DNA from 2 places in the Streptomyces sp. NPDC054757 genome. Region 1 is predicted to be linked to the other one. Evidence: riboswitches for the same ligand, from Rfam matches in the RefSeq annotation. Region 1 holds a riboswitch; the other holds the start of a gene.

Region 1 (4,461 bases):
CCTTTCTTCCCGCTCGGCGGCTTCACCCCACTGCAGTCCACGGCACTTTCCGCCGTGGCCACCCGGCTGGACGCGACACCGATGTCGGTCGCCCTGGCCTGGCTGCTGCGGCGGTCGCCGAACATCCTGCTCATTCCCGGCACCTCGTCGGTGGCGCACCTGCGCGAGAACGCAGCCGGTGCGGGACTCTCGCTCTCCGACGAGGAACTCGTGGAGTTGGACAAGATCGGCCACTAGGGCGCGTTTCGAAAGTAGCGCCGTCCGCCCGAAGGGCGGGGCCGACGGCGCCTGGCGCGTGCGATCGCAAGGCGGAGGATCGTCCTCGTACTGGACGTACTTGGACGACTCCGACAACGCGGCGAGCGTGCGTGCCAGGCGTCGTCGGCCAGGCGGGACTTTCGAAACACGTCCTAGCAGAGCGCGCAGCCCGGCCCCCGGCAAGACCGGGGGCAGTGGCGGATGACGTGATGCGGCCTGGTCAGCGGGACAGTACGCAGTCCCCGCACAGGGCCCCCGCGGCGCCGGGCGCGGCGCGGTAGATCAGGCAGCAGCTCCGCCGCCGGAACACTCCGTCGGGCCGCACGCTGCTCGCGTCGCGCAGTGGGGGCCGCGCCAGAAGCAGTGAGCTGATGGCGCGGGTCCGTGCGGTGAGGTTTGGGCGGCTTGCCGTGATCATGGTCGCGGCTCCGTTGACGGCCGATGCGGTGTTGCCCCAGAGGATGTGCGGGGAGACCGAGAACTCGGCCATCGCATGGGCGAGTTCGCTCAGGGGGCCGTCCACCAGACGACTGCCCAGCTCGGCGGCGAGCCGGGCCGGCGGCGCGGCTGAAGAGAGTTCGCCGGTGAGGGCCCCGACGGCAGAAGCCCCGTCAGTCACCGCCCCCTCGACAAAAGCCCTTTCGGTGAAAGCATCGGCGGGCAGCGACAAGGGGACCGGGCCGCCGGTCACAGGCTGCCATCGGAGGTCCGCGAGGCCGGGGGCGGGCACCAGCCCGTACAGCACGGCGGCGGCCAGTGCCGGTGACACCAGCCGGGCAGCCAGCCCCAGATGGGCGACGGATGCCGCGACCCGGGTCTCGACCGCCTCGGGCGGCTGCCCGCCTGCCGCGGCGAGCCACTCCCGTACGCCTGTCACCCGGGCTTCGAGCAGTGGGCCGGTGATCCGCCGCCAGGGCCCGGGGGGTTCCGTACCTGGCGGATGGGTCCGGACGCCGAAGAACGGGCCGAGCGCGGCGATCTCCTCGATCGCCGCGCTCGCCGTGGGTGGACCGCTCATGCCGGAACGGTGTCCGGCTCCTGCGAGGGGGCGGCGGCATCCGGTCGCATGGGCCGGAGCAGGCGCTCGGCCAGCGGGGCGAAGACCAGGCCGATGGCCGTCCAGAGGATGAGCTGGGCCGCGACCGAGTAGAAGCGGAAGTCGAACAGCACATCGGCCGGGAAGCCCGGGTAGACGATGTGGCCCTTCGGGTCGGTCAGCGGCAGCGGGGTCTCGGTGGCGTGATGGCCGAAGTTCTCCTTGTTGGACGCGAGATGGCCGAGCTGCGGCAGGAGCAGCATGACGATCCCGATCGCGACCACGAATGCGGCGCCGGCGAGGAGGGAGGCGTTCCAGTTGCCGAAGCGCGGCTGGAGTCGTCGGCCGAGCCACACCGCTCCCGCCAGGAAGGCCACGGAGCACACGACCATGATCAGATACAGGGCGCTGCGCTGCTGGATGGTGTCCTCGTGGCCGATCGCGGGCGGGTTGGCCGGGTACTTCAGGAACGGCACCAGATACATGCCGAGGAACCCGCCGGCGGCGACGAGCAGCGCCAGGGAGCGGGCCCGCAGACCGCCGGTGCGGCCCAGGCAGACGGTGTAGGCGACGGCGAACAGGGCGCCCATCGCCATACCGAAGAAGACGATGCCGACGCCGATGCCGAGGTTGGCCTGGATGGTGCGGCTGAACAGTTCGGGGCCGCCCGCCTCCGGTATCAGGCCGGCTGCCTTGTCGAGGGCGGCCTGGGCGGCATCGCGGCCGCTCTCGTAGTCGATGGCCTTGGATATCTGCGGCTCGGCGAAGATCCGCGCGAAGACGAAGGCGAGCAGGCCCGCGACTGCGCCGGCGAGAACGCCGCGCAGTATGAGCTTCTTTTCCATGTCGAGTTGTCCGTACGTCCAGATGCGGCGGAGGGTCAGTGGCAGGGAAAGCCGAGGAAGTGGCGGCCGTCGTGGACGAACTCGTGAATGTGCATGTCGTTGCCGAACACCGACACGGCCCCCTGGTCGACGCCGATGAAGTAGTAGACGGCCAGCGCGATCAGCGCGGTACCGACCAGCCAGAGAACGGACTTGGAGATCGGCAGGACAACCGGTGTGGCCACCGGACGGGATGTGGAAACGCTGCTCAAGGTGAGCCCTCCTTCTGGGATCGTGCGTCCCTTGCGTATGCGGGCGGAGTGAGGGCTCAGTGTCTGACTTGCCGGCCACCTTCCGGTGGCGTGGCTCACAGTGGCGCGACCGTGCTGGAATCTCACCAGCTTCCTTATGCCATCACTACACGCGCAGCGTACGGATCGCTTCTCCAGGCGGTCAATCAAGCCCATGCCAAATCCGGAGCAGGGCTGGGTGGAGCTCTGGAGGCCGGCCCCCGCGCCGTTGCGGTGACGGGCCGGCGGCGTACCTTATTGCATATACTTTGCAACTGCGTTCCGTATGCGAAAGAGGTTGTCGTGGGTTCTCCGGTGGTGCTCGGGATCGAGTCGTCGTGTGACGAAACGGGCGCCGGTCTGGTGCGGGACGGGCGATTGCTGGGGCATGCGGTGGCGTCGAGCATGGACGAGCACGCCCGCTTCGGCGGAGTGGTCCCGGAGATCGCCGCACGGGCACACGTCCACTCGTTCGTTCCCGTCGTGCGGGAGGCGCTGGAGCGGGCCGGGCTGCGGATGTCGGACATCGGTGCGGTGGCGGTCACCACGGGACCAGGTCTCTCGGGGGCGTTGCAGGTGGGTCTGGCCGGGGCGAAGACCCTGGCCTTCTCCCTGGGGGTGCCGTTGCACGGCGTGCACCATCTGGCCGGTCACGTCGCGGCCGACACACTGGAGCACGGGCCGTTGCCGGACCCGTGCATGGTGCTGATCGTGTCGGGCGGGCACACGTCCCTGCTTCTCGTACGGGACCTCGCGCGGGATCCGATCGAGCACCTGGGCGACACCATCGACGACGCCGCCGGGGAGTGCTTCGACAAGGTGGCCAGGGTGTTCGGACTGCCGTACCCGGGCGGGCCCGCCATCGACCGCACCGCGCGGGAGGGCGATCCGCGTGCCGTGGCGTTCCCCCGGCCGCTGAGCGGTCCGCGTGACGCGCGCTACGACTTCTCCTTCTCGGGGCTGAAGACCTCGGCCGCCCGCTGGGCCGAGCGGCACCGGTTGCAAGGCGAAGAGCTGCCGCTCGCCGACGGGGCGGCTTCGCTCCAGGAGGCCGTGGCCGATGTGCTGACGCGCAAGGCGGTGGCGGCCTGCCGCGAGCACGGGGTGGGAACACTCGTCGTGGTGGGCGGGGTGGCCGCCAACTCGCGGGTGCGGGCGCTGGCCGAGGAGCGCTGCCGGGCCGCCGGGATCGTGCTGCGGGTACCCCCACTGAAGCTGTGCACCGACAACGGCGCGATGGTCGCCGCCGTCGGTGATCTCCTGGTCCGGGCGGGGGCCGGACCGGCCCCGCTCGATGTCTCGGTCGATCCGTCCGCGCCGCTGGAGTACGCGGCCCTGCACCCCGTCTCCCGTACCGGTGCGAGAGCGGCGTGAACGCCACCGCACACGGCCGCCGGGCGGCGCGGGGGCCGGGATGTCGGTGAACTCGCCGTGCCGGGTCCGGCGCGCGGCGGCGGCATCGGGGCCGCGCTCCTCGACACTGTGACCGTGGACGCGCCCGGGGAACCCTGCCGCCTGCCGACTTCCCCGCGCACCGAAACAACTCTGGCCTGCCACCGGCGCCTTGGGCGGGTGCGGGCCACCCGTCCGGCGTCCGAAGGATCCGGAGGCGCGGCATTCTCCGGCCCCCGGCATCCAGACCAGCGCGGCCGTTCCCCCTTCCTGTCCGGCCCCCTTCCTGTCCGACCGATCCACCGGAGCACTGAACTTTGCGTACCGCCGACATCCGCAGCAGATTCCTCGACTACTTCGCCGAACGCGGCCACACGGTCGTCCCGAGCGCGCCGCTGCCCACCCCTGACCCGACGCTGCTGTTCGTCAACGCCGGCATGGTGCCTTTCAAGCCGTACCTGACGGGCGAGGCGGCCGCGCCGTGGGAGCGGGCCACCAGCGTGCAGAAGTGCGTACGGACCCTGGACATCGAGGAGGTCGGCCGCACCACCCGGCACGGCTCCTTCTTCCAGATGAACGGCAACTTCTCCCTCGGGGACTATTTCAAGGAGGAGGCCATCGCCTACGCCTGGGAGCTGTCCACGAACGCACGGGACGGCGG
Region 2 (4,461 bases), on a different contig from region 1:
GAGGAGGCAGCCGGAGCGGTCGGCGAGTGCGGTGAGCATGTTCGCCGCCAGCTCGTCGCTTCCGTAGAGCGCGTACGGGGCGACCCGCACCGGGCCGCCCAGTGCGGCGGCCATGTAGTGGACGGCGGGCAGCTCGGGGACGAGGGTGGAGACCGCCGTCGCGTGCACCGCGTGGGTGTGGACCACGGCGGTGGCGGTGGTGGCGCGGTAGACGGCGAGATGCAGGGGCAGTTCGCTGGTCGGCTTCAGCTCGCCGAGCACCTGGCGGCCCTCCAGGTCGACGGCGACGGTGTCGCCGGGGCCGAGCCGCTCGTACGGCACCCCGCTGGGGGTGACCAGGATCAGATCGCCGCAGCGCACCGAGACATTGCCCGATGTACCGACGACCAGCCCATCGGACGCGGTCCTGCGGGCGGTGGCGACCACATCGTGCCAGGCATGCGCGAGCGGACCGGTCTCATAGGACGTCACGGCACCCTCCCCCATCACATCTCACATCTGGCCCCATCACATCTGACCCCACATCCGGAACATCCGGAACATCCGGAACATCCGGAACATCCGGAACGCACCGGTCCCGGTGCGCCGCCCCGGGCACAGGCGGCCCGTCCCCGCGATGATGCCAGGCCCGCGGGCACCGCGGTACGCCGCGACGGCAGGCAGGCAGGCGGGCGGGCAAGCGGGCCGCGATGAGCGGAATGGGTGCGTCCGGGCAGGGTCACCACAGCGCCCGGCTCAGTTCATCTTCCGTTCACCCGGGTTGCCTACGTTCATCGCGTCAATGACCTCGAACGATTGCCCAGGTAAATGGAACACTTGACCCTGCTCCTTGGGATCGTGATCATTACCGCTCTCGTGTTCGACTTCACGAACGGTTTCCACGACACGGCCAACGCGATGGCCACGACCATCTCGACCGGCGCTCTCCAACCGAAGACCGCGGTGGCCATGTCCGCCGTGCTCAACCTCGTCGGGGCGTTCCTCTCCGTCGAGGTCGCCAGGACGATCTCCGGCGGGATCATCAACGAACAGGGCATCACCACCGAAGTGATCTTCGCGGCGCTCGTCGGCGCCATCCTCTGGAACCTGCTGACCTGGCTGCTCGGCCTGCCGTCCAGTTCCTCCCACGCACTCTTCGGCGGGCTCATCGGAGCCACGCTGATGTCGGTCGGCTCGTCCGGTGTCAACGGCGACGTGGTCGTCACCAAGGTCCTGCTCCCCGCGGTCGCCGCGCCGGTCGTCGCCGGTCTCGCCGCGCTGCTGGCCACCAGGCTGACGTACCGGATCGGACGCCGTACGGACGAGAAGTCCACCGCCAAGGGCTACCGGGCGGGCCAGATCGCCTCCGCCGGCCTGGTCTCGCTGGCCCACGGCACCAACGACGCGCAGAAGACCATGGGCATCATCACCCTCGCCCTGGTCACCGGCAAGGTCATCGCCCCCGGTTCGAACCCGCCGCTGTGGGTCATCGTCTCCGCGGGCACCGCCATCGCACTCGGCACCTACCTGGGCGGCTGGCGCATCATCAAGACCATGGGCAAGGGGCTCACGGAGCTCAGGCCGCAGCAGGGCTTCGCCGCCCAGACCGGTGCCGCGACCGTGATCCTGGCCTCCTCGCACCTCGGCTTCTCGCTCTCCACCACCCAGGTCTGCTCGGGCTCCGTGATGGGCGCGGGCCTCGGCCGCAAGGGCGGGGTGGTCCGCTGGTCCACCGCGACCCGGATGGCCGTCGCCTGGTGTCTGACGCTGCCCGCCGCCGCGCTCGTAGGCGCGGGCGCCGAGTTCCTGACCGGCCGCGGTCCCTGGGGTATCGGGGCCGTGGCCGTTCTGCTGGTCGCGGGCTCCGGTGTCATCTGGGCGCTCTCCCGCCGTACACCGGTCGACCGGCACAGCGTCACGCCGGACGGGCCCGCGGTCGCCGACGAGCCCGCCGGGGTGGTGACGACAGCCATCGCCGCCGTCGCCCCGCCGCCCGTCGCGGTCCCCGAAGGTCTGCGGACCACCATCCCCGCACCGGGCGGCCCCGCACCGGAGCCGACCCGGCCCGCCACGGTCTGACGGCCCGAACGAGAAGGACACCCCACCATGGACATCGACTGGGCAGCTCTCGGCACCGTCTTCGGCGTCAGCCTCGTGGCGACCGTCGGACTGGTCGGCCTCTTCACGCTCGGCGTGGTGGGGCTGGCGCGTGAGCCCGCGCCGGAGGCGGGCACCGCGACCGCACCCGCCGCCACGGCACCGGCCGGTACGGGCCGGGGCGGCACCCCGGGCGTGCGGGCGGGTTCGTACGCCTGCTTCGCGCTCTGCGCGGCGGCCGTCGCGTACGGAATCTTCCTGATCGTCGCCTGACGGCCCCGCTCCCCCGCGTCACGCCGTAGCCCCGGCGGCCCGTGTGGGGCCCGGCACAACGACTCGTCGCAGGTCAAGGGTGAGTTGACGGGTGTTCGCCGACCGTGGTGGACTGCCGGGGCCAGTACGGCGGCAGGAGAGGAAGTCCGGTGCGAATCCGGCGCGGTCCCGCCACTGTCACCGGGGGTCGCACCCCGGGAGCCAGGAACTCTCACCGCCGGTCACGTCGAACCAGGGCGCGGACACCCTGAGTGAGGACTACGCCATGCGCGGCTGCCTGCTGCCCGATCGCCCCGACACTCCGGTCACCAGCGCGGCAGGGGCCCGCCGAGGCGTACCGGCCTGCTGACCCCATGCGTGCCGAGCGTGTCTTCGTGTACGGCGCCGCCACGGGCCTCCTGGCGGACTTCCTCATCGCCGATCCCCGGCGCGGGCACCCCGTCGCCGCTTTCGGGCGGGCCGCCGCCGCAGTGGAGCGCCGGCTCTGGCGCGACCACCGCGGGTGGGGCGTCCTGCACACCGCGGTCTGCGCCGGGGGCGCGGTGGGCGCCGCCGTGCTGGCCGGGCGGGCCGTGCGCGGCCGGCCCGCGGCGGGGATCGCGCTGACCGCGGCCACCACCTGGGCCGTCGTCGGCGGCACCTCGCTGGGGCGGGAGGCGCGCGCGGTGGGCGATGCGCTGGCCGCCGGTGACACCGAGGCAGCCAGGGAGCGGCTGCCGCATCTGTGCGGACGCGATCCGCAGGCCCTGGACGCCCAGCAGATCGCGCGGGCCGTCGTGGAGTCCGTGGCCGAGAACACCTCGGACGCGGTGGTGGGCGCGCTGGTCTGGGGTGCGCTGGCCGGGGTGCCGGGGCTCGCCGGGTTCCGGGCGGTGAACACCCTGGACGCGATGGTCGGCCACCGGTCGCCCCGTTATCTGCGGTACGGCTGGGCCTCCGCCCGGCTGGACGACCTGGCGGGCTGGCCCGGCGCCCGGCTCACCGCCGTACTCGCGGTCCTCGCGGGCGGGGACCCGGGCGGCGCCCTGCGCGCCTGGCGGTCCGACGCGGGCGGCCACCCGAGCCCCAACGCGGGCCCGGTCGAGGCCTCGTTCGCGGGCGCGCTGGGTGTACGGCTCGGCGGCACCCTCTCGTACGGCGGCCGGGTCGAGCACCGGGCGGTGCTCAACGGCGGTGGCAGGCCCGTGGAGTACGGGGACATCGAGCGTGCGGTCCGGCTGTCGCGCCGGGTGTCCGTGCTGGCGCTCGCGGCGGCTCTCGTGGTGAGGAAGGTGCGCGGATGAGCGGCGGACTGCTGGTGGCCGGTACGACGTCGGACGCCGGGAAGAGCGTGGTCACGGCGGGCATCTGCCGGTGGCTGGTGCGCCGGGGGGTGAAGGTCGCGCCGTTCAAGGCGCAGAACATGTCGCTCAACTCGTTCGTCACCCGCGAGGGCGCGGAGATCGGGCGGGCCCAGGCCATGCAGGCGCAGGCGGCGCGGGTCGAGCCCACGGCCCTGATGAATCCGGTCCTGCTCAAGCCGGGGAGCGACCGGTCGAGCCAGGTCGTGCTGATGGGGAAGCCGGTGGGCGAGATGAGCGCCCGCGGCTACCACGGCGGGCGGCAGGAGGCGCTGCTCTCCACGGTGACGGACTGCCTGGCCGAGCTGCGGGGCACGTACGACGCGGTGATCTGCGAGGGGGCGGGCAGTCCCGCCGAGATCAATCTGCGGCGGACCGACATCGTGAACATGGGCATCGCGCGCGCCGCGCGGTTCCCGGTGGTCGTCGTCGGCGACATCGACCGGGGCGGTGTCTTCGCGTCGTTCTTCGGTACGACCGCGCTGCTGGCCGCCGAGGACCAGTCGCTGGTCGCGGGATATCTCGTCAACAAGTTCCGCGGCGACGTCTCCCTCCTCGAACCGGGGCTCGACATGCTGTACGGGCTGACCGGGCGGCGGACCTACGGGGTGCTGCCGTACGCGCACGGTCTGGGCATCGACGAGGAGGACGGGCTGCGGGTGTCGATGCGCGGCACCGTGCGTGAGTCCGCGGTCTCGGCGCCGTACGGGCAGGATGTTCTGCGGGTCGCCGTGTGCGCCGTGCCGCTGATGTCGAACTTCACCGATGTGGA

What was found. A riboswitch is a leader RNA that binds a small molecule or an ion and turns the genes downstream of it on or off. The one in region 1 is predicted to bind cobalamin.
Region 2: linked by a shared signal. The riboswitch ahead of ACWGKJ_RS26680 (cobalamin biosynthesis protein) and the one ahead of ACWGKJ_RS25185 (CbtB domain-containing protein) in region 1 are both predicted to bind cobalamin.

Annotation. Positions count from the first base shown of each region.
Region 1 is NZ_JBSHBW010000023.1:107,030-111,490, forward strand. Features, by position in the region: gene ACWGKJ_RS25170 (aldo/keto reductase family oxidoreductase) at 1-237, shown strand, start outside; gene ACWGKJ_RS25175 ((2Fe-2S)-binding protein) at 479-1,276, opposite strand; gene ACWGKJ_RS25180 (CbtA family protein) at 1,273-2,139, opposite strand; gene ACWGKJ_RS25185 (CbtB domain-containing protein) at 2,175-2,390, opposite strand; cobalamin riboswitch at 2,427-2,549, opposite strand; gene tsaD (tRNA (adenosine(37)-N6)-threonylcarbamoyltransferase complex transferase subunit TsaD) at 2,712-3,782, shown strand; gene alaS (alanine--tRNA ligase) at 4,118-4,461, shown strand, end outside.
Region 2 is NZ_JBSHBW010000026.1:42,183-46,643, reverse strand. Features, by position in the region: gene ACWGKJ_RS26695 (class II aldolase/adducin family protein) at 1-471, opposite strand, end outside; gene ACWGKJ_RS26690 (inorganic phosphate transporter) at 808-2,058, shown strand; gene ACWGKJ_RS26685 (hypothetical protein) at 2,086-2,349, shown strand; cobalamin riboswitch at 2,442-2,579, shown strand; gene ACWGKJ_RS26680 (cobalamin biosynthesis protein) at 2,703-3,632, shown strand; gene ACWGKJ_RS26675 (cobyric acid synthase) at 3,629-4,461, shown strand, end outside.